Promicromonospora sukumoe: one gene and its partner. The protein of the gene in region 2 interacts with the protein of the main gene of each other region in a pairwise test. Links are inferred from orthologs where the notes say so. Each region holds a gene or a part of one and is shown on either strand. Other genes may lie near its edges.

What was found.
Region 1: the proteins of nusG (region 2) and rho interact in binary tests that used the Escherichia coli proteins (3 or more experiments, as listed by UniProt). The link is inferred for Promicromonospora sukumoe from one-to-one orthologs.

What each region holds. Positions count from the first base shown.
Region 1 is NZ_JACGWV010000002.1:514,461-519,319, forward strand. The notes cover bases 980-3,962. They hold rho (transcription termination factor Rho), read right to left. Parts: upstream 3,407-3,962; coding sequence 1,553-3,406; downstream 980-1,552. Other genes in these bases: prfA (peptide chain release factor 1), read right to left, coding at 980-1,010; rpmE (50S ribosomal protein L31), read right to left, coding at 1,210-1,428; thrB (homoserine kinase), read right to left, coding at 3,759-3,962. In the rest of the region: more of prfA, read right to left, coding at 1-979; more of thrB, read right to left, coding at 3,963-4,775; thrC (threonine synthase), read right to left, coding at 4,775-4,859. UniProt on the Escherichia coli protein: Facilitates transcription termination by a mechanism that involves Rho binding to the nascent RNA, activation of Rho's RNA-dependent ATPase activity, and release of the mRNA from the DNA template.
Region 2 is NZ_JACGWV010000003.1:654,001-658,728, reverse strand. The notes cover bases 1,263-4,114. They hold nusG (transcription termination/antitermination protein NusG), read right to left. Parts: upstream 3,171-4,114; coding sequence 2,355-3,170; downstream 1,263-2,354. Other genes in these bases: FHX71_RS26925 (ABC transporter ATP-binding protein), read left to right, coding at 4,070-4,114; secE (preprotein translocase subunit SecE), read right to left, coding at 3,419-3,664; rplK (50S ribosomal protein L11), read right to left, coding at 1,849-2,280; rplA (50S ribosomal protein L1), read right to left, coding at 1,263-1,763. Also shown: FHX71_RS26960 (hypothetical protein), read right to left, coding at 1-149; FHX71_RS26955 (RNA polymerase sigma factor), read right to left, coding at 140-772; more of rplA, read right to left, coding at 1,047-1,262; more of FHX71_RS26925, read left to right, coding at 4,115-4,728. UniProt on the Escherichia coli protein: Part of the processive rRNA transcription and antitermination complex (rrnTAC). The complex forms an RNA-chaperone ring around the RNA exit tunnel of RNA polymerase (RNAP).

The sequences.
Region 1 (4,859 bases), on a different replicon or contig from region 2:
TCGAGCACCTGGTCGAGGTTGTACGCCTTGTAGCCCGTGCGGTGGTCGGCGATCCGGTTCTCCGGGAAGTTGTACGTGCGGATGCGCTCGGACCGGTCCACGGTGCGCACCTGCGAGCGGCGCAGCTCGGCGGACTCGGCGGCCGCGGCCTCCTGCTGCGCGGCGAGCAGCCGCGCCCGCAGCACGCGCATGGCCTGCTCCCGGTTCTGGAGCTGCGACTTCTCGTTCTGCATCGAGACGACGATGCCCGTGGGCACGTGGGTGATGCGCACCGCGGAGTCGGTGGTGTTCACGGACTGCCCGCCCGGGCCGGAGGACCGGTAGACGTCGATGCGCAGGTCGTTCTGGTCGATCTCGAGCTCGCCCGGGTCGTCGACCTCGGGGAAGACGAGCACGCCCGCCGCCGACGTGTGGATGCGGCCCTGCGACTCGGTGACCGGCACGCGCTGCACGCGGTGCACGCCGCCCTCGTACTTGAGGCTGTGCCAGACGCCGTCCTCGGGGCCCTGCGCGCTCTTGGCCTTGATAGCGACCTGCACGTCCTTGTAGCCGCCCAGGTCGGAGGCCGTGGCCTCCAGGAGCTGTGTGGACCAGCCGCGCTGCTCCGCGTACCGCAGGTACATGCGCAGCAGGTCGCCCGCGAACAGCGCGGACTCCTCGCCGCCCTCGCCCGCCTTGATCTCGAGGATCACGTCGCGGCCGTCGTCGGGGTCGCGCGGCACGAGCACCCGGCGCAGCTTCTCCTCCGCGCTCGCCTCGACGTCCCGCAGGGCGGGCAGCTCCTCGGCGAAGGAGGCGTCCTCGGCCGCGAGCTCGGCGGCGGCCTCGGCGTCGTCGTGCGCCTGCTCCCACGCCTTGTAGGCGCCCACCACCTGGTTGAGCTCCGCGTAGCGGCGGCCCAGCGTGCGGGCGCGACCGGGGTCGGCGTGCACGGCGGGGTCCGCCAGCGCCGTCTCGATCTCGGCGTGCTCGCTGAGCAGCGGCCCGACGGCGGCGAACGCTTGGGTCACGATCTCTCCTCGGTACAACGGCGTCGATACAGCGGCGTTGAGTGCTGGGTATTCGCCCTTTTCAGAGCCTCAGGAGGGCAAATATCCCGCACTCAGCGGGGCGGGTTGGGGGGTCCGGGCAAAGCAACAGCGCCGGTGGTCCGGCGCCCGACTGCCCCTGGAGAGGTTGTCGGACCGGACCACCGGCGCTGCGGAGTCGCTACTTGTCGGCGGCCTTCTTGCCGTAGCGCGCCTGGAACCGGGCCACGCGGCCACCGGTGTCCATGATCTTCTGCTTGCCCGTGTAGAACGGGTGGCAGGCGCTGCAGACGTCGGCGCTGATCTTGCCGGACGTCTCGGTGCTACGCGTCGTGAAGGTGTTGCCACAGGTGCAGGTGACCTGGGTGACGACGTACTCGGGGTGGATTCCAGCCCTCATGTTGCTCCTTGGTGAGATGCCACTGGGTCGCCCTGCAGAACCGCGAGGACGTGAACCAGCGAGCCAGCCAGTAATTGTGCCACTACCTCGCCCTGATCGGCGAGGCAGTGGGGTGTGACGTGGGTCAGACGGTCTCGCCGACGTTCTCGTTCTCCGTCAGACCACCCGGCGTCGTCTTCTGCACGTGCAGCAGGAACTCGACGTTGGTCTTGGTCTTCTTGAGCTGTCCGAGCAACAGCTCGGCGGCCTGCGTCTGGTCGAGCGCGCCCATGACGCGGCGCAGCTTGTAGACGATCGCGAGCTCGTCCTTCGACATGAGGATCTCCTCGCGCCGCGTGCTCGAGCCGTTGACGTCGATCGCCGGGAAGATGCGCTTCTCGGCCAGGGACCGCGAGAGCCGCAGCTCCATGTTGCCGGTGCCCTTGAACTCCTCGAAGATCACCTCGTCCATCTTCGAGCCGGTCTCGACGAGAGCCGTCGCGAGGATGGTCAGCGAGCCGCCGTCCTCGATGTTGCGCGCGGCGCCGAAGAACTTCTTGGGCGGGTAGAGCGCCGCGGCGTCCACACCACCGGACAGGATGCGGCCCGACGCCGGGGCGGCCAGGTTGTAGGCGCGCGACAGGCGGGTGATGCCGTCGAGCAGCACCACGACGTCCTGGCCCAGCTCGACGAGGCGCTTGGCGCGCTCGATGGCGAGCTCGGCGACCAGCGTGTGGTCGGACGCGTGCCGGTCGAAGGTCGAGGAGATGACCTCGCCCTTGACCGAGCGCTCGAAGTCGGTGACCTCTTCCGGGCGCTCGTCGACCAGCACGACCATGAGGTGGACCTCAGGGTTGTTGAGCGAGATCGCGTTGGCGATCTGCTGCATCATCAGCGTCTTGCCGGCCTTGGGCGGCGCGACGATGAGGCCGCGCTGGCCCTTGCCGATCGGGGCGACGATGTCGATCACGCGCGGCGTGAGCTTGGTGGCCTCGGGGTTCTCCAGGCGCAGACGCTCCTGCGGGTACAGCGGCGTCAGCTTGGTGAACTCGGGCCGCTCGCGGGCCTCGTCCGGGGTCATCCCGTTCACGGAGTCCAGGCGGACCAGCGCGTTGAACTTGTTGACCTTGGCGTTGCGCCCGGTCGGCTGCGCCGGCGGCTCCTCGCCCTCGCGCGGCTGGCGGACGGCGCCGACAACGGCGTCACCGCGGCGCAGGCCGGCCTTCTTGACCTGGTTCAGCGACACGTAGACGTCGTTGTTGCCCGGCAGGTAGCCCGAGGTCCGCACGAACGCGTAGTTGTCGAGGATGTCGAGGATGCCGGCGACGGGCAGCAGCACGTCGTCCTCGCGCACCTCGACGTTCTCGAGACCCGCGACGTCCGGACCCGTGCGGCCGCGGCCGCGCTTGCGGTCCCGGCCCCGGTCACGGCCCCGGCGGCGGCGCGAGTTGCGGTCGTCGTCGAGCTCGCCGCCGGCGGCGGCCCGGTCGGCGGTGCGGTCCGCGCCGCGGTCGGCGGTGCGCTCGGCGGTCCGGGCGGCGGCGGCACGCTCGGACCGCTCGGCGCCGCGGTCGGCGGCACGCTCGTTGCCGCGGGCGCTCCGGCCGTTGGCGGACTGGCCGTTGCGGCCCTTGTCCTCGGCGGACTTGTCGGCGGTGCCGTCGGCGGCACCCTGTCCGGCGCCACGACGGCGGCCGTTCTGCTCCCGCGGCGCGGCGACGGCGTCGGCCAGCTGGGCGAGACGGGCGGCCTTCTCGGCGTCCGTGCTCGCGTCGGCGCGCACACCCGAGGCGGTGACCTCGGCGGCGGCGACCGGCGCCTCGCTACGGGCAGGCTTGTCGATCACGGGCTGCTCCTGGACCGAAGCGGCACGGGCCGGGCGCTTCGTCGCGCCACCCGTCTTCTCGCGGATCGAGTCCACGAGGTCGCTCTTGCGCATCCTGGAGGTGCCCTTCACGCCCAGGTCGCCGGCCAGTGCCTGGAGCTCGGCGAGGCGCATGCTGCTCAGCGCTCCGGTCCCGGCCGCACGGCCGGTGGCTGACTGAGCGTTTTCAGTGGTGTCTGTCACGAAGGACCCTTCCCCCTCGAACTGCGGCTGGTCGCCTGTCGCGGGCCGCGGGATAGTGGGCGCCCGGCGCCGAACGGCCGGAACGCGGAAAACCTCGCATCAGTGGTACGACGAAGACGGCTGACGGGGGCGTTGTCTGCCTTCTCGCGAGATGCGGTGGCCGTAGATCACGGCCTGCTACGGGCACGGCTGAGCGGCTGAGACTGTCACTTGGTAGGCGGTGGGGAACCGATGCTGTATCCGAGTTCCCGCCACCTGGCTCAGGACGTGCTATCCCGAAGGTTCACTGCATACTACCACCCCGTACTGCTGGTGATCCTGGTCCGACATGACTTCTGTTCGCCCCCGACGAGCCGGACGATAGCGCACCCGTGTTACCGGTAATCCTCCGGGCGCGCGCCCCCGTCAGATCGATCCCGGGGCTCAGCCGCCGCCAGCCCGCTGTGTCGTCGACGAGGTCCCGCAGGACGGCGTCGCGGGCCGCCCGGTGCTCCGGCCCGGCGAGCACCAGGACGGTCGGCCCGGCGCCCGAGACGGTGGCCGGGACGCCCACGTCGCGCAGCGCGCGGAGCAGCTCGCTGGAGGCCCCGAGCACACCCGCGCGGTACGACTGGTGCAGGCGGTCCTCGGTGGCGTCGAACAGCAGCTCCGGACGCCGGGCCAGGGCCTCCACCAGGAGGGCGGCACGGCCCGCCGTGAAGGCGGCGTCGCCGTGCGACACCCGCGCCGGAAGGGCGGCGCGGGCGCGAGCGGTCGCGAGCCGGGCGTCGGGCACCAGCACGGTGGCCTCGATCGCCGGGTCGATGTCCAGCCCGACGGCGCGCGGGCCGTCGTCGGTGGTCCACGCGACCGTGGCGCCGCCCTGGATCGCGGGCGCCGCGTTGTCCGGGTGCCCCTCGAACTCGGTGGCCAGCCCCAGGACGGTGGCGGCGTCGATGGCTCGCGGGTCGGCCAGGAGGGCGCGCGCGGCGACGATCCCGGCGACGACGGCGGCCGACGACGAGCCGAGGCCGCGGCCGTGCGGGATGACGTTGTGGCACGTCATGTGGATGCCGGTCGGCACGGCGCCGGCCAGGTCCATGGTGCGGCGCAGGGCGCGCACCACCAGGTGGTCCTCCCCCAGGGGCACCTCCCCGGCGCCCTCGCCCTCGACCTCCACGACCACGTCGGGGCTCGCCACGAGGCGCACCTCGACCTCGTCGTACAGGGCGAGCGCGAGGCCGAGCGAGTCGAAGCCGGGACCGAGGTTCGCGCTCGTCGCGGGCACCCGGACCCGCACGTGGTCGGCGCCGAGCTGCATCAGAGTGACAGCGCGTCGGCGATCGAGACGACGTCGGCGGACACCCGCACGGGCTCCACCTCTCCGCCGTCGGGCGTGCGCAGC
Region 2 (4,728 bases):
AGTCCTTCCGGCACCGGGTCCACCGCCCCGACGGCGCGGGCGAGGCGGGTCAGCACGGCCCCGTCCTCGGCGTCCAGCGCGCCCTTCGGGTCGAACGAGAGGTGCCCCACGACCTCGTCGTTCTTCTTGGGTTCCGGCGTCAGGTCCACGAGAAGTCCCCTTGCTCATCGAGGAGGGTGCGCAGCTTCGCCAGGCAGCGGCCGCGGGTCGAACCGATGGAGCCCATCGGCATACCGATCGCCGCCGAGATGTACCGGTAGTCCGGCCGGTCGGCGAGCGAGACAAGACGCAGCAGCTCCTGGCAGCGTCCGGGAAGTTTCTGGAGCGACGTCCACAGGATGCGGTCGCGCTCGTCGCGCAGGACCTCGGCATCGGGCGGCGGATCGTTCGCAGGGAGAGCCATCGGATGCTCGGGGCTGTCGTCCGGCAGCTCGGTGCGGCGCTTCTCGTCGTCACGGTGCTTGCGCACGGCCTCCCAGGCGGCGCGCTTCGCGGTCACCAGGAGCCACTTCAGCACGGCCTTCGGCTCGGCGATCGACTCGGCGTGGCGCACCAGCGCGACCCAGGTGCTCTGCACGACGTCGTCCGCGGCGTCGCGGTCGACCCCCTGTGCGCGGACCGTGTGCCACAGCAGCGGCGTCGCCTCGCGAACCAGGTCGCCGAGCGCCTGGTGGTTGCCCGCGCGGTACTCGGTCAGTGCGATCGCTGCACGATCGCCGAGAGTGAGACCGGAGCCGTCGACGTCGGGCAGGGCCTCCCTTGATCCTGTCATTGCACCACGGGATTCTCTGCTGGCGGATGTTTCCACGTCGCGAACCGGACGTGGAGCACTTGGACCAACCGAGTCTACGGCCGAGCTCGCGGATCGGGGGAGGTCGAAAATGGTGCCCACCAGGCACTCCCCTCTCCTCGCATCACGTCGGCTTCCTGCCGCCCATCAGACAAGAGGTGCCCGGACCGGGTTCGATACATCTTTCTGATGAAAATTCAAAAAGACCCGCACCCCGTGAGGGGTGCGGGTCTTCTTGCGCTCAGAAGGGCTCGGCTCAGGCCGGGAGCTCCTCCAGCAGCTTGGTGGTCTTGCTCTGGTCCAGCGGGATGCCGGGGCCCATCGTGGTGGTCATGGTCGCCTTGCTGATGTAGCGACCCTTCGACGACGACGGCTTGAGGCGCAGGACCTCGTCGAGCGCTGCGGCGTAGTTCTCCAGCAGCTGGGCCTCCGTGAAGGAGGACTTGCCGATGATGAAGTGCAGGTTCGCGTGCTTGTCGACACGGAACTCGATCTTGCCGCCCTTGATGTCGGACACGGCCTTGGTGACGTCCATGGTCACGGTGCCGGTCTTCGGGTTCGGCATGAGGCCACGGGGACCGAGCACCTTACCGAGACGACCGACCTTGCCCATCAGGTCCGGCGTGGCCACGGCCGCGTCGAAGTCGGTGTAGCCGGCGGCCACCTTCTCGATGAGCTCGTCGCCACCGACCTCGTCGGCACCGGCCGCACGGGCCTCCTCCGCCTTGGCGGCGTTGGCGAACACGATGACCTTGGCGGTCTTACCGGTGCCGTTCGGCAGGTTGACCGTGCCACGGACCATCTGGTCGGCCTTGCGGGGGTCCACGCTCAGGCGGAACGCGACCTCGACGGTCGCGTCGTACTTGACCGTGGCGGTCTCCTTGGCCAGACGGATCGCGTCCAGCGGGGCGTACAGCGTGTCGCTGTCGATCTTCTCGGCGGCGGCGAGGTACGCCTTGCTGCGCTTTGCCATGTTTCCACTCCTTGTGTGGTCGTAGCGGGCCCGGTCGGCCCTGCCACTGTGGTGTTTCGGTCCGGGGCGGGTGCCCCGGGTGGGATCACTCGGAAACGGTGATGCCCATGGAGCGGGCGGTGCCCGCGATGATCAGCGACGCGGCGTCGAGGTCGTTCGCGTTGAGGTCGGGCAGCTTGGTCGTGGCGATCTCGCGGACCTGGTCCTTGGTGATCGACGCGACCTTGACCGTGTGCGGCGTCGCGGAGCCCTTGGCCACACCGGCGGCCTTCTTGATGAGCTCGGCGGCCGGCGGGGTCTTGGTGATGAAGGTGAACGAGCGGTCCTCGTACACGGTGATCTCGACCGGGATGACGTTGCCGCGCTGCGACTCGGTCGCGGCGTTGTACGCCTTGCAGAACTCCATGATGTTCACGCCGTGCTGACCCAGGGCAGGGCCGATCGGCGGAGCCGGCGTCGCGGCGCCGGCCTGGATCTGCAGCTTGATGAGGCCGGAGACCTTCTTCTTCGGGGGCATGCGTTCACTACCTTCTGTCGACTGGGCCTACGCCGTGGGCGATGACCCGGTTGCAAGTGCTGGGGACGGACGAATCAGATCTTGGCGACCTGGTTGAACCCCAGCTCGACCGGGGTCTCCCGGCCGAAGATGGAGACGAGGACCTTGAGCTTCTGGGCCTCGACGTTGATCTCGGAGATCGAGGCGGGCAGCGTGTCGAACGGACCGTCGGTCACGGTCACCGACTCGCCCACCTCGAAGTCGACGTGGACCGGAGCCTTGCCACCGGAGGTGATCGTGCCGCCACCGGCGGTCTGCTGGCCCACCTGGGCGGGCTGCGGCAGCATCGACGGGGCGAGCATCGAGTAGATCTCGTCGAAGCTCAGCGGCACCGGCTGGTGCGTGTGCCCGACGAAGCCCGTGACACCGGGCGTGTGGCGCACGGCGCCCCACGACTCGTCGGTCAGGTCCATGCGCACGAGGACGTAGCCCGGGATGCGGACCCGGCTCACGATCTTCTTCTGCGCGTTCTTGATCTCGGCGACCTCTTCCATCGGAACCTCGACCTGGAAGATGTAGTCCTCCATGTTCAGGCTCTGGATGCGGTTCTCGAGGTTGGTCTTCACGCGCTTCTCGTAACCGGCGTACGAGTGGATGACGTACCAGTCGCCGAACTGGCCGCGGAGGGTTCGCTTGAACTCCTCGACCTCGTCCACGATGACGTCGCCGTCGGCGTCAGCGGGGCGCTCGTCGGTGGCGTCGTCCTCGACCTCGTCGTCGACGGTCTCGGCCGGGGTCTCGGCGTCCGCAGGCACGTCAGCGTTCTCGGCGTCCAGGGGCGCGTCGACAGCCGTCTCGTCGCCGTCGGCCGGCGAGACGTTCTCCGTCTGGTCCAGAGAGTCCTGGGACACGAACGAACCTGCTTTCTCTTCGTGCGCCGGGGCTGCGCCCGGCACGGGTGTGCGTACTTCTACGAGCTGTGTCCGGCCATTGTCGCGCGAAAGTACCGCGAAGGGACAATCAGCGACGGGCGAGAACCATCACAGCGAAGTACTGCGCAGCGTGCCCCATGAGCTCGTCCGGCGCACCCGGACCGGCGCGGACCCGCTTGACCGGGCCCCTCGACGGCTGTGTCAGCCGCCGTCTCCGCGAGGGAGGATCAGCCGAAGACCCAGCCCGCGAGCATGCCGAAGGCGTAGTCCAGGATCACCACGAAGATCATGACGACGACCAGGAAGACGAGCACGACGGTCGTGTACGTGAAGAGCTCGGAGCGCGTCGGCGAGACGACCTTCTTGAGCTCGGCCACCACCTGGCGCACGAAGAGCGCGATTCGGGCGAAGATGTTGCCGCCGCCCTTGCTCGGACGCTCCGCAGCGCTCTGGATCACCTCGGTGTCGCTCACTGCTACCCCACTCCTGTGGCCCGGCGCGCCGGGCGGCGCGGACTGCCGTTCCAGGTCCACTCACGTGGGCCCGCTGCGCGCGGCCCCGCTGGGGTTCACGCTGGCAGGGTAGACAGGACTCGAACCTGCAACCTGCGGTTTTGGAGACCGCTGCGCTACCAATTGCGCCACTACCCTTTGTGTCCGATGCCTGGTCGTGCAATGTCGCGGGCCCTGGAGAGGCACGCCACATCAGGTGAGCATCGATCACCGAGGCACAACTGTACGGTACCGGGCGCCGTAGGTCGAACTCGTTCCGGACCACCCGTCGCACGGCGTGCGACGGCCCTGTCCACCGGACGACGGACACCAGGTGCAGTCGAACGGGCGTCCCGCCGCGGGGCCCCCACGGAGCATGCTCGATACATGCAGACATCCGGCTCAGCGGCCGTGCGGGTACGCGGCCTCCGCAAGCGGTACGGCAACCCCCGTACCGGGTTCAAGGACGCCGTCGCAGGCCTGGACCTCGACGTCGCCCACGGCGAGATCGTGGCGGTGCTCGGCCCCAACGGCGCCGGCAAGACCACCACCGTCGAGATCCTCGAGGGGTTTCGCACCCGGGACGACGGCGACGTCGCCGTCCTCGGCGAGGACCCCGGCGAGGCCGGCCGCGCGTGGCGCGCCCGGATCGGCGTGGTCATGCAGGACTCCCGGGACCTGAGCGAGCTCACGGTCATCGAGAAGGTGCGCTCGACCGCCGCCGCCTACCCCCGCTCGCGCGACCCGGAGGAGGTCATCGCCGCCGTCGGGCTCGGGGAGAAAAGCAAGGCCCGGACGCGCGGGCTGTCCGGCGGCCAGCGGCGCCGGCTCGACGTGGCGCTCGGGATCGTCGGCCGGCCCGAGCTGCTCTTCCTCGACGAGCCCACCACCGGGTTCGACCCGGAGGCGCGCCGGTCCTTCTGGGACCTGGTGACCGGGCTGCGCGACGACGGGACCACGATCCTCCTGACGACCCACTACCTGGACGAGGCCGCGCAGCTCGCGGACCGCGTCCTCGTCGTGCGGGACGGCGTGGTGGTGGCCGA